DNA from 2 places in the Erythrobacter epiphyticus genome. Region 1 is predicted to be linked to the other one. Evidence: predicted binding sites of a transcription regulator. Region 1 holds the regulator's gene; the other holds the start of a gene.
What was found. The regulator LexA, encoded in region 1, represses DNA repair genes until DNA is damaged. The targets are predictions, from matches to a motif close to GTTCCNCNCTTGTTCT.
Positions count from the first base shown of each region.

Region 1 (11,135 bases):
GATGAAGCGGCGATGCGCGATGCGGGGCTGACTCATCTGCTTTCGATCAGCGGGCTGCATGTAAGCGCGGTAGTGGCGGCGGCCTATGCTTTGGCGATCCGGTTGCTGGCGCTGTCGACGACCCTTGCCTTGCGGCTGTGCTTGCCGGTGGTGGCAGCGGGCTGCGGCGCCTTGGCGGGGCTGGGCTACACCTTGCTTACCGGCGCCGAGGTGCCAACCGTGCGGGCCTGTGCGGCGGCGATGCTGGTGCTGATGGCGCTGGCGCTGGGGCGGGACGCCCTGTCGCTGCGGATGGTGGCAATTGCAGCAGGCTTCGTGCTGCTGCTCTGGCCGGAGAGCGCTATCGGGCCAAGCTTCCAGATGAGCTTTGCTGCGGTGGTGGCGATTGTCGCGCTGTCGGCGTGCGCGCCGGTGCGGGCCTTCCTCGCCCCGCGTGATGAGGCCGCCCTTTGGCGCTTGGGGCGCAAGGCCGTGCTGCTTTTTGCGACCGGGCTCGTGATCGAACTGGCCCTGATGCCGATCGTGCTCTTCCATTTTCATCGCGCGGGGCTTTACGGAGCCTTTGCCAATCTCCTGGCGATCCCGCTGGTGACTTTCGTGGCGATGCCGCTGATCGCGCTCGCATTGCTGCTTGATCTGGTGGGCTGGGGCGGGCCAGTGTGGTGGCTCGTCCAGCTTGCCCTGGATTGGCTGCTCGCGCTTGCGCATGCCACGGCGGCGCTGCCCGGTTCGGTCACGCTGATGCCGCAGATCAGCCGTGCGACCATGGGTGTGTTCGCCATCGGCGCGCTCTGGCTTGCCTTGTGGCAGGGGCGTGTGCGTCTGCTTGGCTTCGCCCCGATCCTGCTGGCGCTGGCGATGATCGCTGCCACCCCTGTCCCCGATATCCTTGTCAGCCGCGATGGTCGGCAGGTCGGGCTCGTGGTGATGGACAGCGGCACGCGCCGTTTGCTCTCTTTGCGCGACAGCCGATCAGATTACACCCGCGACAATCTGATCGAGCTGGCGGGCCATGCCGGTGAGCTGGTGCCCATCACCCACTGGCCCGGTGCGCAATGCTCGGAAGCATTTTGCCTGATGACCATCGCCCGCGCCGGGCGGGAATGGCGCGTGCTGATGGCGCGCAACGGGATCCGTATCGAAGAGCGGGCACTCGCCGCCGCCTGCATGCGCAGCGACATCGTGATTGCGGAGCGTTACCTGCCCTATTCCTGCCGGCCGCACTGGCTGAAGGCGGATCGCCGGATGCTTGATCAGACGGGCGGGCTTGCGATTTATCTTGAACGCGCGCGCATCCGCAGCGTTGCCGAGGATCAGGGCGCGCATGGCTGGTGGCAAGCGCACCGAGAAGTTGCGCCGCGCCTTCAATCCCGCGAAAGGCCGAAGACGCAGCGCAATCCCGATCACCGATAGCGCCGCAGAAGCCCGGCGAGCTTGCCCTGAACCTCAACCTCGTGCGGTTCATAATATTGCGGATCATACATGGCATTGGCCGGATCGAGCCGCACCTTGCCCGCTTCCTTGCGCAGATATTTGAGCGTCGCTTCCTCGCCCCGCACCAGCGCGACGACAATCTCGCCCTCGCGCGCGGTGCTGGTGCGCCGGACCAGCGCGAAATCGCCATCGAAGATCCCGGCTTCGACCATCGAATCCCCCGATACCTCGAGCGCATAGTGCTCTCCCGGACCGAGCAGCGCGGCCGGTACGGGAAGCGACGTCTGGCCTTCGAGCGCTTCGATCGGGGCGCCCGCTGCAATCCGCCCGTGCAGGGGGATATCAATCACATCATTCGCTGCCTCGCGCAGCTTGGGTGCCGCAGGCGCAGGCGCATTATCCGCCGCAAGCCGCAGCGCAGGGCGCGGTGCCGGGGTCGCATCCTCAGGCTGGCGGATGACTTCGAGCGCACGCGCCCGATTGGGCAGGCGGCGAATAAAGCCGCGTTCTTCCAGCGCGGAGATCAGGCGATGGACACCCGATTTGCTCTTGAGATCGAGCGCTTCCTTCATTTCCTCGAAACTCGGCGAGACGCCGGTTTCTTCAAGCCGTTGCTGGATGAAGCGGATCAATTCGTGCTGCTTGGCCGTCAGCATTGAGACATCTCCCGTGGTCGCACCCACAAGCCTCTTCCCAAGAAGCGGCTCATGATAATCGCTCGCGTGCTTGCCAAGGCACCCGGAACGATCCGTCCACGGGTGCGATCAGCGCACGTTCCATCCGCCAATAAGGTGAACGGATGCAGAACAATTAGGCAACTCCGACACCCGAGTCAAGCGCGCCCACATGGGAAAGTGGCGCAATTCAGCCATTATGGAGAAGGAAGCCCGTGATCGTGCTGCCTGCGGGCAGGGCAGGGCTGTCGGCAGGCCGATCAATCAGGCAGTCCGCAGCGGCGAGCGAGGCCAGCGCGCTGGAGTCCTGCGATCCGCTGAGCCGCGCGCCATCAGGGCCCAGCACCGCACGCAGGAATTCGCGCCGCTTGCCCACGGCAGGCAAAGCCTCGCCTGCCACCAGCGCATGACGCCTGGGCAGGGGCGCGGCTGCGCCCATCGCCGCGCGCACCAGCGGAAGTGCAAACAGGAAGGCCGTCACAAAACACGATACCGGGTTGCCGGGCAGGCCGAGCACCACTTGCGCGCCGCGGGTCGCCACCATCATCGGCTTGCCGGGCTTGATGGCGATCCGCCAGAAGGCGATCTGCGCGCCCCAGCGGGTGAGCGCGTCCTGCACGAGATCGTGATCGCCTACCGATGCGCCGCCCGAGGTGATGAGGATGTCGGCGCTTTCGGCCTGTGAAAGGGCTGCGGCCAGCGCGGCATGATCATCCCCGATGGGGCCAAGCCGGATAACCTCGCAGCCGAGCGGCGCCAGCATGGCGGCCAGCATGCCGCCGTTGCTGGCGGGTATCTGGTGGGGCGCGCAGTGCGCCGGATCGGAAGCCAGTTCATCCCCCGTATCGAGGATCGCAATCCGCGCCGGGCGCGCCACGGAAACTTGGCCATGCCCCGCCGCCAGAACCAACGCGATGCGGGCCGGGGTCATGGCCGTCCCGCGCACGAGCAGGCGATCCCCTTCGCGAAAGTCAAACCCGCGCGCCCTGACATGGCTTCCTGCTGCTGGGTCCTGATCGGTGCTGATTGTATCACCGGCGAGGTGGGCGTCTTCTTGCAGCAACACCCGATCAGCCCCGTGCGGCAGATGCGCGCCGGTGGAGATGCGCACGCATTGGCCTGTGGAGAGAGAACCAGCAAAGGGCGCGCCCGCGCGGCTTTCGCCCATGCGCTGCCACGGGCCCTGCCCGCCCAGGGCATAGCCATCCATCGCCGAAAGGTCAGCCGGGGGTTGGGTGCGCGCGGCGGACAGATCGGCGGCGAGATACCGCCCGAGCGCTTGCTCCACCGCGCAAGCCTCCGGCGCAAGGGCAGGCGCCAGCGCAAGCAGCCGCGCTTGCGCCTCCTCCAGACTGAGCGCCGCGCTCATCCCGCAGGGGCTTTCCAGTCGCCCGACTTTCCGCCCGACTTCGCGATCAGGCGGACTTCGGCGATGACCATGCCCTTATCGATCGCCTTGGCCATGTCGTAGATCGTCAGCAAGGCCACACTGGCCGCCACCATGGCTTCCATCTCCACCCCGGTCTTGCCGGTGAGCGAGGCGGTGGCGGTCACGCGGATTGCGGTATCCTCGAAAGCGAAATCGACGCTTACGGCTTCGAGCCCGAGCGGATGGCACAGCGGGATCACGTCGCCGGTGCGCTTGGCGGCCATGATCCCCGCCAGCCGCGCCGTGCCGAGCACATCACCCTTGGGCGCATCGCCCGCCCGGATAGCCGCGAGCGCTTCGGGAGACATGGTGATGATGCCGCTTGCGACAGCGCGCCGCGCCGTTGCCGGCTTGCCGCCAACATCGACCATGCGGGCCGCGCCTTCAGAATCGAGATGCGTGAGGCCGGCCGGGTGTTGTTCGTTCATTTTTGCGCGCCACAAGCTGTGATGGAGACAATTGAGACACTGTTATAAGCGGGAAAAACCACCCCTGCAGGCGATACCGAAAACGTCCGGCAAACAGGATCGGGGCGCGTCATGCCGAAGGTCTTGCCACGTTCGGACGCATTAGGACAGTCAGCGCTTTGATCAGGCGGCGCCATCCAGCAGCGCGGCCGTAGCGGCGGCCATATCATCCGCCCGCATCAGGCTTTCCCCGACAAGGAACGTGCGCACCCCGGCCTTGGCCAACCGCACGCAATCGCCGTGGCTGTTGATCCCGCTTTCGCCGACAACCAACGTGCCTTCGGGCATCAGCGGGGCAAGCCGTTCGGTCACCGCGAGCGAGGTGGTGAAGGTTTTGAGATCGCGGTTATTGACCCCGATCAGCCGCGAATCGAGCACCGTCACCGCGCGTTCCAGCTCGGTCTCGTCATGCACTTCGATCAGCACATCCATCCCCAGCTCACGCGCTGCGGCCTCGATCTCGGCCATCACGCTGTCTTCCAGTGCGGCCACGATGATCAGGATCGCGTCCGCCCCGATCGCGCGCGCTTCGAGGCATTGCCACGGATCGACCATGAAATCCTTGCGCAGCACCGGCAGATCGCAGGCGGCACGTGCGGCAATCAGGTAATCTTCGTGCCCCTGGAAATAGGGCGCATCGGTCAGCACCGAAAGACACGCCGCACCGCCCGCCTGATAGGCGCGGGCATGATCGGCGGGCTGGAAATCCTCGCGGATCAGGCCCTTGGACGGGCTGGCTTTCTTGATCTCGGCAATCAGGGCGAAGCCGGTTTCGGCGCACGCGCGGAGCGCCGCTTCGAATCCGCGCGGCGGGGTCTGGGTGCGCGCGGCAGCGGCCAGCGCGGCATCGCTGGTCGCAAGCTTGCGGGCATCCACGACGAGGCGCTTGGCGGCGCAGATTTCTTCGAGCTTGTTCATGTCTTTCTCAAACCGCCAGCGTGATCCAGCGTTCCAGCAGCGTCCTGGCACGGCCGGAATCAAGCGCCTCGGCAGCGCATGCCACCCGATCATGCCATCCGCTGCCGACCCCTGCGACCAGCAGCGCCGCCGCCGCGTTGAACAGCACCGCATCGCGATAGGGGCCGGGCGCGCCCATCAGCAGGGCCTTGAGCGCGGCAGCATTATGCGTGGCATCACCGCCGCGGATCGCTTCGACCGGCGCAGAGGGCAGCCCGGCCACGCCCGGATCGACCCGCCGCATTTCGAACCCGCTGCGGCTGACAAGCGCGACTTCGTTGCCCCCGGCAAGGCTCAATTCGTCGAGCCCTTCATCGCCCGAGACAATCAGCGAACGCGCCGTGCCAAGCCGGGCCAGCGCATCGGCATAGATCGGCACATAGGCCGGGCGGGCAATCCCGATCAGCTGGCTTTGCACACCTGCCGGATTGGACAGCGGCCCCATCAGATTGAAGATGGTGCGCTGCCCGATCTTGCGGCGGATCGGTTGGATGCGGCCCATCGCCGGGTGGTGATTCTTGGCAAAGAGAAAGCAGATGCCGATTTCCGCGAGCGTCTTTTCCGCGCTGCGCCCGGCGGCATCCATATCGAGCCCCAGCGCTTCGAGCGTATCGGCCGCGCCCGCCTTGGACGAGGCTGCGCGGTTGCCGTGCTTGGCTACTGGCACGCCGCATGCTGCCACCACCAGACTGACCGCGGTCGAAACATTGAGCGTATGATGCCCATCACCGCCGGTGCCGCAGACATCAATGGCGTTGTCGGGTGCGGCGATCGGGATCAGCCGGGCACGCAGCGCCCGCGCTGCCCCGGCAATCTCGCTTGCCGTTTCGCCGCGCGCCGAAAGCGCAATCAGGAAGGCGCCGATTTCGGCTTCTGACGGGGCGCCGTCGAGGATGATGCCGAAGGCGGCTTCGGCCTCGGCCTCGGTCAGAGGGGTGGTGATATCGGGGAGGGCGCTCATCCGATCAGCCTTTCGGGCATGCGCGGGTTCATGCCGCAGATCGTGAGGAAATTGGCGAGCAGGGCATGGCCATGCTCGGTGGCTATGCTTTCCGGGTGGAACTGCACCCCGTGGATCGGGAGGCTGGCATGGCGGAAACCCATCACGCTGCTGCCGTCCAGCCCCGGCGTTGTCGCCTCGGCATTGGCGATAAGACAAGCGGGTGCATCTTCGACCACCAGCGAGTGATAACGGGTCGCGGTGAAGGGGGAGGGCAGCCCGGAGAACACGCCGCTGCCGTCATGCGTCACGGGTGAAGTCTTGCCATGCATCAGGCCGCCGCGCACCACGCGCCCGCCGAAATGCTGGCCGATCGCCTGATGGCCCAGACACACGCCAAGCAGCGGCTTGACCGCGTCTGCGCAGGCCGCGACCAGATCAAGGCTGATCCCGGCCTCGCTCGGGGTGCAGGGACCGGGCGAAATGAGAAAGCCCTGCGCCCCGCTCGCCAGCGCCTCGGCAGCGGTCAGCGCATCATTGCGCACGACGCGCACGTCCGCCCCCAATTCCATCAGGTAATGGACGAGGTTGAACGTGAAGCTGTCGTAATTGTCGATGACGAGGATCATTCTGCGTTCGCCTTTTCGCGTTTCGTCACCACGATGATCGGGCCGTTGCGCGCCTTGTCGAGCCGTCCCCGCGCCGGGTCCCACAGCGCTGACACCTTGGAATCAAGACTGAGCGCATGGGGTGTTTTCAACTCGTCACGGAAAAACCGCGCCAATTGTCCGAAGCTGACCGGCGCATCGGAAATCACGAAATGCGCAAGGCCCTTGGCATCGACGCCAACGCCATTGCGCACCGCGCGCGAGGGGCCGTTGTCCTGAATCTCCGGGTGCAGCTTGCCCCCGATCACCAGCATCGGCCCGGACTGCGTACCGAATTGCGGGCGATCGGAGACCGTGGCGTAGAAGGCGTCGGTCGAAAGCACGCGCCAGGTGCCGCCGCTGCCGAAGAACGCGCCGTTGGGTTTCATGAAGAAATTGTTGGTATTGCCTTCGGGCGCATCGCCGCGGTTGAATTCGCTGAGCCGTTCGCCGCCTTCGACATAGTAGCCAAGCGCCTTGAGATCATCGCCAAAGGCCCCGCCATTCATGGCAAAGGCAATGGTGGCAGCATCGGTGCTGGCCGCAAAAGCCGCGAGCGAGCCGAAGGGTTGCCCGTCGGCTGCGGCATTGGCCATGGCGATGCGGTGCTGCGCCGGATCGGCGATGCAATGGGTGAGCGGCACGTCCTCGAACACCACCTGACGGCAGGCCGAGGGCGCTTCACTGGCGCTGGGTGAGGGATCGGGCTTTGGCGCCGCCGTTGCAGCCGCGATGGGTTTGCCATCAAGCCGCGCGCGCATCACCGGTTCACCGGCGGGCTGTTCCGAACACGCGGCGAGCATGGTGATGATCACGGCAAGACCGAGGCGCTTCACTGGCCGAACTCCGGTTCGGCCGCGATCCGCATGGCTTCGCGCGCGGCGGCGATCAGCGCCCCGGCCTTGGCCTTGCATTCGGCAAGCTCGTAATCAGGATCGCTGTCGGCGACGATCCCCGCGCCCGCCTGCACATGCATCACCCCATCCTTGATGACAGCGGTGCGCAGCACGATGCAGGAATCGACCGAACCATCGGGCGCGAAATAGCCGACCCCGCCGGCATAGGCACCGCGCGTCTCGCCTTCGAGTTCGGCAATCACTTCGCAGGCGCGGATTTTCGGCGCGCCGGAGACTGTGCCCGCCGGGAACCCGGCAAACAGGGCATCGAGCGCATCATGCGGCGCGGCCAGCTTGCCCACCACATTGCTGACGATGTGCATCACATGGCTGTAACGCTCGATGGTGAAGCTGTCGGTGACGGTAACACTGCCCGCCGCGGCCACGCGGCCCACATCATTGCGCCCGAGATCCAGCAGCATGAGATGCTCGGCCAGTTCCTTGGGATCGGCAAGCAGGCTGGCTTCGTTCGCGGCATCTTCCTCGCGGGTCTTGCCGCGCGGACGCGTGCCCGCAATCGGGCGGATCGTCACCTCCCCATCGCGCACGCGGACAAGGATTTCCGGGCTTGATCCGACCAGCGCAAAGCCCGGCAGATCGAGGAAATAGAGAAACGGCGAGGGGTTCACCCGGCGCAAGGCGCGGTAGAGCGACAGCGGCGGCAGCGGGAAATCGCAGGTAAAGCGCTGTGCCAGCACCACCTGAAAAATGTCACCTGCGAGGATATACTCCTTCGCCTTGCGCGCCATCGCCTTGTAGGCCTCACCCGGCAAAACCGGTGTCAGTTCGGGCAGGGCGACATCAAGCGGTGCGCGCGGTTCGGCAGGGCGCGGGTGGCCAAGCGCGGCGAGGCAGGCATCGATCCGCTCACCCGCCGCTGCGACGGCGCGGGCCGGTTCCTCCGCCTGCCAGATCGGCGCAATGGCGAACAATTCATCGGTCAGGCTGTCAAACACCAGAATGAGCGTCGGGCGCACGAACAGCATGTCAGGCAATTCGAGCGGGCTCGGCGCAGCCCGCGGCAGTTTTTCGACGAGGCCGATGGTCTCGTAGCCGAAATAGCCGACAAGGCAGGCGAGGGCCGGGGGCAGCGCGGCGGGAATATCGGCAATCCGGCAGGCCGCGACCAATGCCCGCAATTCCACCAGCGCATCGCCTGCGCACGGCGTGAAGGCCTCGCGATCGACCTGCCAATTACGGTTGATCGCGGCGCGCGCATCGCTTGCTCGGAACACCAGATCAGGATCGAGGCCGAGCAGGCTGTAACGCCCGCGCACTTCGCCGCCTTCGACCGATTCAAGCAGGAAATCGCCGCGCCCTTCGATCATCAGGCGGCGCGCTGCGCCCACCGGGGTGTCGCTGTCGGCGATCACCCGCCGCCATACCAGCGCGGCCTTGCCGACACTCAGTGCCTGCACCGCCGCAGCGGCATTTTCAAGCGCACCGGCAGGAAGCGCGGCAGGAGAGGCAGGATCAGACATCAAACGGTTTCAGCGCGGTCAGACAAGCCTAGACGCCGCCAGCGAGCTGCTTGCGCAGGGCTTCGATGGCCGCTTCGTTGCGCTCAACCCCGACTTCCTTGCGGATCGCCGCCGTCACCTGCGCACGATATTCCTGCGACAAGGTCGGGGCGAGTGAACGGCGGGTCTGGTCAACCAGCCCCGGCTCGGAATCGACCGGATCAGTCGTGATCGCAGCGAGATCGACCACATACCAGCCGAGGTCGCGGGGGGCTTCAAGCTTCTTGGCTGAACCCTGTGCCATGCTGAACATCAGCACCAGCGGCGGCGGAACATTGCCATCGCGCCGCGCTATCAGTTCACGCCGTTTGAGATTGACGGTTTCACGCTCGAACCCCGGCTTGTTCTCGGCGGCGAGCGCGGTAGCCAGCGGGGTGCCGGCCACGACTTTCTTTAGCACGCGATCCGCTGCGGCACGCGCCAGCTTGGCGCCTTCGGCACGCTTCCAGCCCTCGACAGCCTCGGCCCGGATATCAGCGAGCGGCGCGGCGCGCGATTCCTCGATCCGGGCGACATCGAAGATGATGAATTCGCGGCCCGGCGTCAGTTCGGCAAGCTGCGGCGCGCTTTCTTCCATCTGGAATGCGGTCGCCACCAACGGCATCAGCTGCGCGATAACCTGTCCGCCCTGCGGCCCATAGATGCGGCCATCGGCGAGCAATTCGGGCGTGGTATCAACCTTGAGATTATAGGCCTTGGCGACTTCCGCCAGTGCGGTGCCATTGTCGATCTCGGCTTCGATCTCGCTGGTGCGCTGGGCCACAGCCGCTGCGAGCTTTTCCTGACGCAGCTGCGCGGCGATTTCAGACGAGGCCTGCGCCAGCGTGCGCGCCGGTGTGCGCACCACCCGGTCGACCCGGGCGACATACCACCCCAGCGTGCCGCTTGTCGGCTCGACAACGCCGCGCTCACTCGCCTTGAAAACGCTCTCGGCAAAGGCGAGGCTGGTGGAATTGGCCAGCTCGTCCTTGCCGCGCAGATCGCCCTTGGCGACATTGAAACCGGCATCACGCGCGGCCGCTTCGAGCGTCATGCCGCCCTTGAGGCGGGTGACAAAGCTCTTGGCTGCATCTTCGGTCGGGACGATGAAATAGCTGACAGCGCGCTGTTCGCTGGCCTTGTAGGCATCGGCATTGGCTTTGAAGCGGGCGGCGATTTCGGCTTCGCTCGGGGTGGGATCAAGGCCTAGCTGATCGGCGCTGAACACCGCAAAACGCAGCACGCGGCGTTCCGGGCGGACAAAACGCGCGCGATTATCCTTGTACCACGCGTCAAGCTGCTGCGCGGTCGGATCGGCGGTGGGAGCGAAGGCGGCCGAAGGGATCAGCGCGATTTCGCCCTGCCGCCGTTCCAGCACAAGCGATGCATAGTGCCGCGCGACCTTTTCCGGCATGCGCGGGGCGCCCATGGTCGATTCAAACAATTGCTGTTCGAGCAGGCCATCGCGCAGATCGCGGCGCAGCGTCGCATCGGTAATCCCGCGCTGGCGCAGCGCAGCCTGATAGATGGTCTGATCAAATTCGCCCGTCGCCCCGCGGAACGCAGGGATGGTGAGGATTTCGCTATCAATCAGGTTTTTCCCGGCGCGCAGGCCGTATTTCTGGGCGAAAGCGCCGATGGCATAGCGATCGATCAATTGCTTGACGACTTCATCCAACCCATCCTGTGCGATGAAGGCCGGCATGGTGATCGTCGGGTCAACCTGCGCCCGCACCTGTTCGAGCGCGATCTGCGCGCCGCTTGTGACTTCGGATGCCGGAAGCGGCTCTCCGCCGACCACTGCCACCCGGCTGCTGGCGGAAACCCCGCTGAAGGACGTGCCGGTGATGTCGGCCGCGGCGAAAGCAAAGGCCATCAGCACCAGAAAGCCGATAAACAGCGGCAGGCCGATCTTGGACTGGAAAAAGCGGCGGAACAGCGAAAGCATAGGTCAGATGATCCCTCCGATGCCAGGCGGGGGCCGGACAGCGGTGTCAGATGATGGCAACACGCGAGGGTGTTGTGTGCGGTGCGCTTTATCGGCGCGAGCGCCGCGCGGCAACATGCCTCTTGGTCATTTTGCGCTCGCAGCACCCGCAAAATCAGCCCGGTTGCTTTGACTGGCAGCGGTTCCTGCTCTAGCGCGGCGGCCCCGACGGCCCTAAAGGCGCCGGGAATCACAGAACAGACCT
Region 1 is NZ_JAYEEU010000009.1:106,567-117,701, forward strand. It holds gene SOQ14_RS11385 (ComEC/Rec2 family competence protein) at 1-1,413, shown strand, start outside; gene lexA (transcriptional repressor LexA) at 1,404-2,090, opposite strand; gene SOQ14_RS11395 (molybdopterin molybdotransferase MoeA) at 2,299-3,477, opposite strand; gene moaC (cyclic pyranopterin monophosphate synthase MoaC) at 3,474-3,965, opposite strand; gene trpC (indole-3-glycerol phosphate synthase TrpC) at 4,128-4,922, opposite strand; gene trpD (anthranilate phosphoribosyltransferase) at 4,930-5,922, opposite strand; gene SOQ14_RS11415 (anthranilate synthase component II) at 5,919-6,530, opposite strand; gene SOQ14_RS11420 (phosphodiester glycosidase family protein) at 6,527-7,384, opposite strand; gene SOQ14_RS11425 (anthranilate synthase component I family protein) at 7,381-8,925, opposite strand; gene SOQ14_RS11430 (peptidylprolyl isomerase) at 8,954-10,891, opposite strand.

Region 2 (11,135 bases), 280 kb from region 1:
AGCCATCACTGCCAGAAGCCAACGTACGTGTTAACTCACGCGAGCCTTATCCACTCAAACAAGGATAGGCATTTTTCTCGTGGAAAAACATGCACATGGTCCTAGCAAGTCGGATCCTTGTAAACTATCTGAGTTAACGCCTAGACCACGCCTGGCGCCAAAAAGATAAGAGTCTCTCCTGTAAATGTCTGATTTAGGTATATTTTATGGAATATTCGATTGAGATTGATGCGTCCCGCGGCCTTGTCAAGGCGAGCGGAGATAAAGACTTCGTTATGTCTGTAATCGACAGGTACGACTCCCTGATGGCGCATAGAAAGCCCGCGCCTGCGGTTGGGGAAGCGGCACCCCACACTCCTTCAACCTCTCTCGGCAATCAGCCGAATAGTCCCGCAGTCGGTGGCCAAAATCTTGACGACTTTGGAAGCGTCTATGACGTGACCGAAGGGAAGGTCAGGATCATTACTTCAGTTCCCGGCAACACCCAAGCCGCCAAGGCCAAGAACCTTTGCCTTCTGTTCCTGTTTGCGAAGCTCAAGCTGGGACACGAGATTATTCCTAATGAAGAGGTTCGAGAAGTATGCAAAGATCATGCCGTGTATGATCCGACCAATTTTGCCTCTCAAATGAAAGGGCAGAAAAAATTTGTGATCGCTAGCGGAACTAAGGGTAGCCCGAATTTTACTCTTAAGCTGACCGTTCCCGGAAGAAAAGCAGCCGAAGAACTTGCGCGATCATTGGAAAGCGCTACGTGAAAATTCACGCGGGTTCTCTTTTTGGGGAGATACCTCAGTCGTTGCGTGACGAACTGCTGGGCGAATACCAGCAGATCGTCACCAACTATTATGAGGGTGGATGGGGAGCTTCAGAGCTTTCGGCCGGCAGATTCTGCGAAGTCGCCTACACGATCATACGCGGCCGAGCAGATGGAAGTTATCCATTAAAGGGCGCGAAGCCACACCCCTTCGACCAAAAATGTCGGGCGCTTGAAACGGAAACACGGCTGGAGCGCGGCCTCAGGTTGCTGGCGGCGCGCATTTTGCCAGCTCTGTATGAAATCAGGAACAATCGGGACAGCGGGCACGTTGGAGCCGAAGTGAATTCCAATCAAATGGACTCTTCGTTCGCATTGTCGGCTTCAAGTTGGATTCTTGGCGAATTAATCAGAGTTTTCCACAATACGACAACCGAATTGGCAGAAGAGGCCGTTAGGCAAATCTCTGAAATTCGTACGCCAGCCATCTGGACAAATGGCAGCGTGAGGCGTGTCTTAAAGGATGGCTTGAAACTCGAAGAAGAAATTCTTCTTTTGGTCGCCTCATCGGGAGGATGCTCTATTTCAAATTTAGCTGATTGGAGTGGCAACGCAAACCGTTCGTATATCCTCAAGATTCTTAAAAAACTTCATGACAACCGGCTGGTCGAAGCCGCTGACTTAGATAACATTCATTCGACCCCCAAGGCGGCGGCTGTCGTGCGAGAACTGATTGAGCGATAGCGCTCTTTGCGCCGCCCTTTCCTCTGCGGCCTCTGCGTGAAACCCTTGTACGCTGCGCTTGGGGCTTGGGCGTTCCCTTAATCCGGCGAGGTACACCCACCCCCAGCACCGATACCTGCCCCGGCGAAGGCCGGGGTCAAGGGAGGGGGGAAAGGAAAGCCGCGCCGCCCTCTTCGTGTCTTTGTGGCTTCGTGTGAGCCAAAGCCGGGGTCTGTTACACTCTGAGGGGCGTTCGGATCAGCCTCGCCTGCCCCTCCACCATCCTGCGGATGGTCCCCCTCCCCTCGCAGGGGAGGATTGCGCCTGCCCCTCCATGATCCCGGATCAGGTCCGGGATGGTCCCCCTCCCGGGTTCCGGGGAGGATTACTTCGCCAACAACGGCGCCAGATACTGCCCCGTAAACGACCGCGGTTCCTTTACCACCTGCTCGGGCGTGCCGGTCGCGACGATCTCCCCGCCCCTCACCCCGCCTTCCGGACCGAGGTCGATGATCCAGTCGGCGGTCTTGATCACGTCGAGGTTGTGCTCGATCACCACGACCGAGTTGCCGCCCTCCACCAACCGGTGCAGCACTTCGAGCAGCTTGCGCACATCCTCGAAGTGCAGGCCCGTGGTCGGCTCGTCGAGGATGTAGAGCGTCTGCCCGGTCGAGCGGCGCGCGAGTTCCTTGGCGAGCTTCACCCGCTGCGCCTCGCCGCCCGATAGCGTTGTCGCCTGCTGGCCGACCTTGACGTAGCCGAGGCCGACCTCGTTCAGCATCCGCATCTTCTCGCGGATCGGGGGGACGGCCTTGAAGAACTCCTCGGCGTCCTCGATCGTCATGTCGAGCACGTCGGCGATCGAGTGGCCCTTGAACTTCACCTCGAGCGTCTCGCGGTTGTAGCGCTTGCCGTGGCATTCCTCGCAGGTGACGTAGACGTCGGGGAGGAAGTGCATCTCGATCTTGATGAGGCCGTCGCCCTGGCAGGTCTCGCAGCGGCCGCCCTTGACGTTGAAGGAGAAGCGCCCCGGCTTGTAGCCGCGCGCGAGGCTTTCGGGCAGGCCCGCGAACCAGTCGCGGATCTGGGTGAAGGCGCCGGTATAGGTCGCGGGGTTCGAACGCGGGGTGCGGCCGATGGGCGACTGGTCGATCTCGATGACCTTGTCGCAGTGCTGGAGGCCCGTGATTTCATCATGCGCGCCCGCGATCACCCGCGCGCCGTTGAGCACGCGCGCCGCGCCCGCTTGCAGCGTGTCGATGGTGAGCGAGGATTTGCCCGAGCCGGAGACCCCGGTGATGCAGGTGAAGGTGCCGAGCGGGATCTTGGCCGTCACGCCCTTGAGGTTATTGGCGCGCGCGTTCTTGACCACGATGTGCTTGCCATTGCCCTTGCGGCGCTTGGCCGGCACGTCGATCTTGCGCTTGCCGGTGAGGTAATCGGCGGTGAGGCTGCCCTTGGCCTTGAGGATCTGCTTGAGGTTGCCTTGCGCCACCACCTCGCCGCCATGCACCCCCGCGCCGGGGCCGAGATCAACGATATGGTCGGCGGCGCGGATCGCGTCCTCATCATGCTCGACGACGATCACCGTGTTGCCGAGGTCGCGCAGGCGCTTCAGCGTTTCGAGCAGGCGGTCATTGTCGCGCTGGTGGAGGCCGATGCTGGGCTCGTCGAGCACGTAGAGCACGCCCGACAGCCCGCTCCCGATCTGCGAGGCCAAGCGGATACGCTGGCTCTCCCCGCCCGAGAGCGTGCCGCTGGTGCGATCAAGGTTGAGGTAGTCGAGCCCGACATTGTCGAGGAAGCCGAGCCGCTCGTTGATCTCCTTGAGGATCGCCTTGGCGATCTGCGACTGCTGCGGGGTGAGCTGCGCGTCGAGGCCGAGGAACCACGCCTTGGCATCGGCAACGCTCATCTGCACGGGCGTGGCGATATCCGTGCCCGCGATCTTCACCGAGAGCGCCTTTTCATTGAGCCGCTTGCCGCCGCAGGTCTCGCAGGGCTGCGCGGTCTGATACTTGGCGAGCTCCTCCTGCATCCACGCGCTTTCGGTTTGCATCATCCGGCGGTTGAGGTTGCCGATGACGCCTTCGAAGGCCTTGTTGACAGTGTATTCGCGGCGCCCGTCCTTGAAGGTCAGCGGCACCGCCATCCCGCCCGTGCCGTGGAGGATGATGAGCTTCTGATCGGGCTCCAGATCCTTCCACGGGGTGGTGAGATCGAAGCCATAAGCCTTGGCGAGGCTGGCGAGCACCTGCATGTAATAGGGCGATGGCGGGTTGGACTTGGCCCAGGGCACCACCGCGCCTTGCTTGAGGCTGAGCGCCTCGTTGGGCACCACCAGCTGCGGATCGAACAGCATCTTCTCGCCGATCCCGTCGCACGCCGGGCAGGCGCCTTGCGGGGCGTTGAAGGAGAACAGGCGCGGCTCGATCTCCTCGATGGTGAAGCCGGAGACCGGGCAGGCGAATTTCTCGGAAAAGACGATGCGGTTGGGTGGCAGGCCTGCGCCTTTCATTGCCCCGCCCCCCTGCGCCTCGTCCTCGCGCCCCGGCACCACGCCATCAGCCAGATCGACATAGGCCAGCCCCTCAGCCAGCTTCAGCGCCTGTTCGAAGGAGTCGGCAAGGCGGGTTTCGATCCCTTCCTTCACCGCGATGCGATCAACCACCACCTCGATGTCGTGCTTGAACTTCTTGTCGAGCGCGGGGGCTTCCTCGATGGGATAGATCTCCCCGTCGATCCGCACGCGGGTAAAGCCGCTGCGCTGCCATTCGGCGAGCTCCTTGCGGTATTCGCCCTTGCGCCCGCGCACGACGGGGGCAAGCAGATAGGCGCGCGTGCCTTCGGGGAGCGCCATCACCCGGTCGACCATCTGGCTGACAGTCTGGGCGCTGATCGGCTCGCCGGTCGTCGGCGAATAGGGCGTGCCCACCCGCGCCCACAACAGACGCATATAGTCGTAGATCTCGGTCACCGTCGCCACGGTCGAGCGCGGGTTGCGGCTGGTGGTCTTCTGCTCGATCGAGATTGCCGGCGAGAGCCCGTCGATATGCTCGACATCGGGCTTCTGCATCATCTCGAGGAACTGGCGCGCATAGGCGGAGAGCGACTCCACATAGCGTCGCTGCCCCTCGGCATAGATCGTGTCGAAGGCGAGCGAGGATTTGCCACTGCCCGACAGGCCCGTGACCACGATCAGCGCATCGCGCGGCAGATCAATATCAATGCCCTTGAGGTTATGCTCGCGCGCACCGCGCACGGAAATAGTGGTGAGGCTCATGCCAGCGCGTGTTCCAGATTTGTTCGAGTGACGCAAGGGTGCCTTGCGGGATGCTGCGCTTTGTCAACGCACCGGCTGGCAACGGGTTGCAGGGCTTGCGGCCCAGCAGCGCAAATTCCTCGGCAAGGGGCCATTGGGCGCGATCCCCGGCGGGTCGGTTTTGCATCTGCAGAAAATCTTAAGTCCCGCCTACGGCCGGATTGCGACATATCCTCGCCATCTCCCGGGCCTGCTCGTTCCCTTCGGGGTCGCAGTTCGTACAGGCAGTCGAACCGGAGAGCCGGGGTGCACCCAAGAGCCGCAAAGGCGGCCATGCCAGTGCATCCCGGCATTGCCCGCTTCGGGCGCACAATCGGTTATCTCAGACCGGGGAAAGCGCCTTGCGACCCGGCTCTCCCAGCCACTGGATTGCAACACCCCACACCTTCTCGATCACAGCAGGGGCCAGCGCGATTTCCGGCGGCCCGTCCGCCACCAGCGCGCCTTCGTGCAACACCAGCACGCGCGAGGCGTGGTTCATCGCCAGCGCCAGATCATGCAGCACCAGCACCACGCCCTGCCCGCCGCGCGCACAGGCTCTGAAATGGGCAATCAGGTTCAGTTGATGCGCAAGATCGAGCGCGGCGAGCGGTTCATCCGCAAGGATCCATGCCGGTTCCCCCGCCAGCACCCGCGCCAGCAGCACCCGCGCGCGCTCCCCGCCGGAAAGCTGGCTCACCGGGCGGGCGCGCAGCGGTTCGAGCGCCAGCGCGGTGATGGCGGCTGCGATCGCGTCGTGCCCGTCATCGCCATGCGGCAAGCGACCGAGCGCAATCAGCTTTTCCGCCGCGACATCCCACGCAATATCAGGGGTCTGCGGGAGATAACCGATCTGCCGGGCCCGTTCGTTCAGCCCAAGGTTTGCCAAGGCACGCCCGTCGAGCGTCACCGCGCCCCCTTTCGCGGGCAACAAGCCCGCCAGCGCGAGCAGGAGGCTCGATTTGCCTGCACCGTTCGGGCCGACAATCGCCGTGATCATGCCCGGTTCAAGCCGAGCGGATACATCAGTCAGCACGGGTCTGTGCCCGCGGACCAGCGCCAGGTTCTCGGCTGCCAGCATCACACCTGCCCCCGGCGCAGCCGCAGCAACAGCCACAGGAAGAACGGCGCGCCGATCAGCGACAGCGCAATGCCAAGCCGCAGCTCCGTCACCAGCGGCAGGATGCGCACGATGCTATCTGCCGCCAGCACCAGACAGGCGCCAGCCAGCGCGCTCGGCAGCATCAGGCTTGATGGCATGCGATCGGTCAACGGGCGCACCAGATGCGGCACGATCAGCCCGACAAAGCCGATGATCCCTGCCACCGCGACACTCACGCCGACAGTCAGCCCAACCCCCGCCACCAGCAGGGCGAGCAACCGCTTCGGATCGACACCGAGCGAACGCGCCGCTTCCTCACCGAGCGTGAGCGCATCAAGGCTCCTCCCCGCCGCGGCCAGCACCCCCAGCCCCAGCGCCACCAGCGGCGCGGCGAGCCAGACTTCGTGCCACGAACGATCGGTCAAAGCGCCGTTGAGCCACAGCACGATCTGCGACAGGGCAAAGGCATTGGGGGCCAGCGTGATCGCAAGCGCTGTCAGCGCACCGGCAAGGCTGGCAATCATCAGGCCAGCCAGCGTGAACAGCGCGAGCCCACTGCCAACACTGCCCGCACCATCGCTGACGCCGCGACCGGCAATCAGCGCCAGTGCAACCATGCCGAGCATTGCGCCTGCCAGCGCCATGAGCGGCAAGCTCCATTGCGGCGGCACCGGCAGCGCGGCGCCGAACCAGAAACTTGCCACCGCGCCTAACGCCGCCATCGGCGCAATCCCGAACAAGCCCGGATCCGCCAGCGGATTGCGCAAATAGCCCTGCATCGCCGCCCCGGTAGCGCCGAGACCGGCCCCGATCACCACCGCGAGGATCGCACGCGGCAGCCGCAGCTCCATCAGGATGATCGCGGCATTGGGCCCGCTGCCTGCCACATCGAAAGGATTGATCCACACCCGCCCTGCCAGCAATGACAGCGGCAGGAGCAGCGCCAGCAGCCCGGCAAAGACCCATAAGGCGCGGTTCATTCCAGCCCTGCCCGAATGGCGCGCAGCCGGGTGCTGGCAGCCATCACGCTCGGCCCGCCGCAATTGATAAGATTGCCGGCAAAAGGCTCAACCCGGGTATCCTTGAGCCGGGTGAGCAGCGGGTGGCTCTGCCCCGCACTTTCACCGGCGACCAGCAACACTGCGGGCGGTGCCGCCAGAAGGCTTTCAAGCGCGACATAATCCGCCTGCCCCAGCCCGCGCGCGGCTGCGAAATTGGCAAAGCCGTGGCGGCGCAGCAGATCAGCGATCAGGGTTTGCTCACCCGGCACGATCTGGCCCGGCTGCCACAGCAAGGTCGGGATCGGGCGTGCTGCGGGATCAGGGCGGGTTGCCGCGGCCATGGCCGCTACCAACCGCTCGCCTTGGGCGGCATTGCCGGTCAACGCGGCCACCGCGCGCACCTGCGTGATGCTGTCTGCCACTGTGGCGGGCGCGCCGAACGTCGCGACCCGGATGCCGAGCTGCTCGAATGCGGCGCGCGTTGCCGGCTCAATGAAGGTCGAAGCCAGCACCAGATCGGGCGCCGCCGCCAGCACCTCCTCGGCGGTGCCGCCGGTGAAGGCAAAGCGCGCCCGCGCTTCCGGGGCCAGCGAGGAGGAGGCCGGATCGCGGCTGTAATGCGACAGCGCCAGCACTTGCTCCGGTGGGGCAATCGCGACGAGAATGGCATCGAGACAGGGATTGAGGCTGACAATGGTCGGGCGCGCAGCCGCATGGCCGGGCGCTTCCATCGGGGCGGCAGGCGCTTGCGGCGCGCCAGCGCAGCCAATCAGCGAGAGGGGTGCGGCAGCCAGCCAAGCGGTTCGCCACCAGCCGGACGCTGCCCTGCGTGCTTGTCGATGCAACCCGGCTTTCATCACAAGGGAGCGCGATAGGGCGACTGATCGCGCGGGGCAAGTCGGTGAAACAGCAATGTTTTGCGCGGCGACGCGCCTCGTGTCCGAGCTGCGGCGCATCAGGCGTAAGGTTAAGCTTCCCGAAACCCTGTTTCCGAACGCCGATTTAGGAGCGCGCGGCTATTGTCCGTCTCAACAACGCCGGGTGTGCGCCGTGCGATCTGGCCCCGACGCCAGCGTTACAGCGCAGCGCATGCCCGAAAGATAACGAAAAAGAACCAAGCCTATGTCGATCCGATTTGCCCCCGCCGCTGGCTCACAGCATGATATGACCGCTTTCGTGCTGGCATCGCGCGGCGTGCGCCGGATGCGGTTGCGGGCGAACAACGACAATCCACCCGCCGGCGGGCGCGCCGCGACCTTTGATCCCTTGCTGGTGGAGGCCTTGCAGCACTTTTCCCGGCACGGGCTTGCTGCCGTGCCCCGCGCCCGGCACGCAGCGGCTGAGGCCTTGGCGGATGGCGGCGCGGCAGGGTTTGATCGCTGGGTGGCGATCACGGCGATGTTTGATCCCCGCCTCGCGCGGCAGACCGCGCTGGCTGCCCGGCCTGCGCAGGATTGAGCTGCGCGCACGAAGGCAATTCAAGCCAATAGGGGGCGATCTCTGCCGAGAAATCCCAAACGAAGCCCCTTATTGCTATTGCGAACTGTTTTCAAATATTTTCCATCCTGATGACCTTTTGGCTGTTGCAATCCGCTTCCGAGGGGCCTAACCCGCCCCTGTAGGAGGCGTTCGGCCGTAAGGGACGGAAGGCCCGCGCCTCGGCTTGCATGGCCAGCATGGTCTATTGCATTGGCTTAATCACTTCGTCCCGCATGTTTAACGGGAAGGAAGTCTCACCCATGGCCCGCAAGAAGATTGCCCTGATCGGCTCCGGTATGATCGGCGGCACGCTCGCCCACCTCGCTGCGAAGAAGGAAATGGGCGATATCGTCCTGTTCGACATCGCCGAAGGCGTGCCACAGGGCAAGGCGCTTGATCTTGCGCAGTGCGGCCCGATCGAAGGCTTCGACGCGCGGATCACCGGCACCAATGATTACGCCGATATCGCCGGTGCGGATGTCGTCATTGTCACCGCCGGGGTACCGCGCAAGCCCGGCATGAGCCGCGACGATCTGCTCGGCATCAATCTCAAGGTGATGAAGGCCGTCGGCGAAGGCATCAAGAACAATTGCCCCGATGCCTTCGTGATCTGCATCACCAATCCGCTCGACGCGATGGTCTGGGCGTTGCGCGAGTTCTCGGGCCTGCCCGCGAACAAGGTTGTCGGCATGGCGGGCGTGCTCGACTCGGCGCGGTTCGCCACCTTCCTTGCATGGGAATTCGGCGTGAGCGTGAAGGATGTGAATGCCTTCGTGCTCGGCGGGCATGGTGACACCATGGTCCCGGTTTTGTCCTATTCGACGATTAATGGCATTCCGGTGAAGGACATCGCCAAGATCAAGGGCATTTCGGAAGAGCGTCTCGATGCGATCGTCAAGCGCACCCGCGGCGGCGGCGGCGAGATCGTCGCGCTGCTCGGCACCGGCTCGGCCTATTATGCGCCTGCCACCAGCGCCATCGCGATGGCCGAAGCCTATCTGGGCGATCAGAAGCGCATCCTGCCCTGCGCGGTCGAGGTCAATGGCAAGTACGGGCTCGACGGCCTCTATGTCGGCGTGCCGGCGGTGATCGGCGCCGATGGCTGCGAAGACGTGATCGAAATCGAACTGTCGGCTGAAGAACGCGCCAACCTTGGCTTCAGCGTCGATGCGGTCAAGGAACTGCTCGAGGCGTGCAAGGCGCTCGATGGGACTCTTGCATGACACGGTTTGCCATCGCCTTGGTCGGATTGACAGCCGCCACTTCTTCATGGGCTCAGCCGGCACTTGAGGTTCCATCGGCGGTACAGACTTTCAAACAGGTCTGCCTCACCGGTGGTGTGGACCCGGCTGCACGGCCAGCAGCGCTGACGGCGGCCGGATGGACTCAGAATGCCGCTACTACGGCAGACGTCCCCAAACTTGCGATCTCGAAGGCAATCGAACTGAATTACGATTTCAGCAAACCAACAACGACTCAGCAATGGTCCGGGACTGTCGATGGACGGCCGGCAACAGTTGTGCTGGCGACTTTTCCGGAAAAGCGGCGTTACCGCAATCTTTGCGCTTTCATTGTCGACGGGGTCGCCAACGCTATGCCCTATTCAGACGATCTAGAGACGGCGTTCAAAGAGTTCGGCATCAAGGGCAAGAGTGTCGATCTGGTCCACTATTTTGAGTTTGCTGGCAAGGTCGGTCCGACAAAGCATCCGGTGCGCGGCGAGATATTCACACGCTCGCTCGCAAGCGGCGCAAAGAACAGCATGCATATTTACGTCGCATACTGACGAACTGGAGCCATCAAAGACATGTCCATCCTCGTAAACAAAGACACCAAGGTCATCACGCAAGGGATGACCGGCAACACCGGCACCTTTCACACCCAGGCCGCGCTTGATTACGGGACGCAGATGGTCGCGGGCGTGACGCCGGGCAAAGGCGGCACCACCCATATCGGCCTGCCGCAGTTTGACACCGTGCGCGAAGCCAAGGCCGCGACCGGCGCGACCGCGAGCTGCATCTATGTCCCGCCGCCCTTCGCGGCCGACGCGATCTGCGAAGCCATCGATGCCGAGATCGAGCTGATCATCTGCATCACCGAAGGCATTCCGGTGCTCGACATGGTCCGCGCCAAGCGCGCGCTGTCGGGCTCGAAATCGCGCCTCATCGGCCCCAACTGCCCCGGCGTGCTGACCCCGAATGAATGCAAGATCGGCATCATGCCCGCCAACATCTTCAAGAAGGGCAGCGTCGGCGTCGTCTCGCGCTCGGGCACGCTGACCTATGAAGCCGTGCACCAGACCACGATGATCGGCCTTGGCCAGACCACCGCGGTCGGCATTGGCGGCGATCCGGTCAACGGCACCAACTTCATCGACGTGCTCGACCTGTTCCTCGACGATCCGGAAACCGAGAGCATCATCATGATCGGCGAGATCGGCGGCTCGGCCGAAGAGGAAGCCGCCGAGTTCATCAAGGAGCAGCGCGCCAAGGGCCGCTCCAAGCCGATGGTCGGCTTCATCGCCGGGCGCACCGCGCCTCCGGGCCGCCGCATGGGCCACGCCGGCGCGATCGTCTCCGGCGGTCAAGGCGGCGCGGAAGACAAGATTGCGGCGATGGAAGCGGCAGGCATCCGTGTCAGCCCCTCGCCCAGCTTGCTCGGCGAAACGCTGGCCGAGCTGCTCAAGGAACACGCCTGACACGTTTTCGACTACCGGCTCCGCGCCGCGGCGCGGGGCCACTCCTTCCTCCTCCCCAGGGGAACCATGATGGGTAA
Region 2 is NZ_JAYEEU010000009.1:382,317-393,451, forward strand. It holds gene SOQ14_RS12740 (hypothetical protein) at 207-755, shown strand; gene SOQ14_RS12745 (hypothetical protein) at 752-1,498, shown strand; gene uvrA (excinuclease ABC subunit UvrA) at 1,863-4,760, opposite strand; gene SOQ14_RS12755 (ABC transporter ATP-binding protein) at 5,122-5,859, opposite strand; gene SOQ14_RS12760 (FecCD family ABC transporter permease) at 5,859-6,860, opposite strand; gene SOQ14_RS12765 (ABC transporter substrate-binding protein) at 6,857-7,612, opposite strand; gene SOQ14_RS12770 (hypothetical protein) at 8,004-8,339, shown strand; gene mdh (malate dehydrogenase) at 8,621-9,583, shown strand; gene SOQ14_RS12780 (hypothetical protein) at 9,580-10,146, shown strand; gene sucD (succinate--CoA ligase subunit alpha) at 10,168-11,058, shown strand; gene SOQ14_RS12790 (2-oxoglutarate dehydrogenase E1 component) at 11,128-11,135, shown strand, end outside.
Region 2: the regulator LexA is predicted to act here: its motif matches at 4,771-4,786, upstream of uvrA (excinuclease ABC subunit UvrA).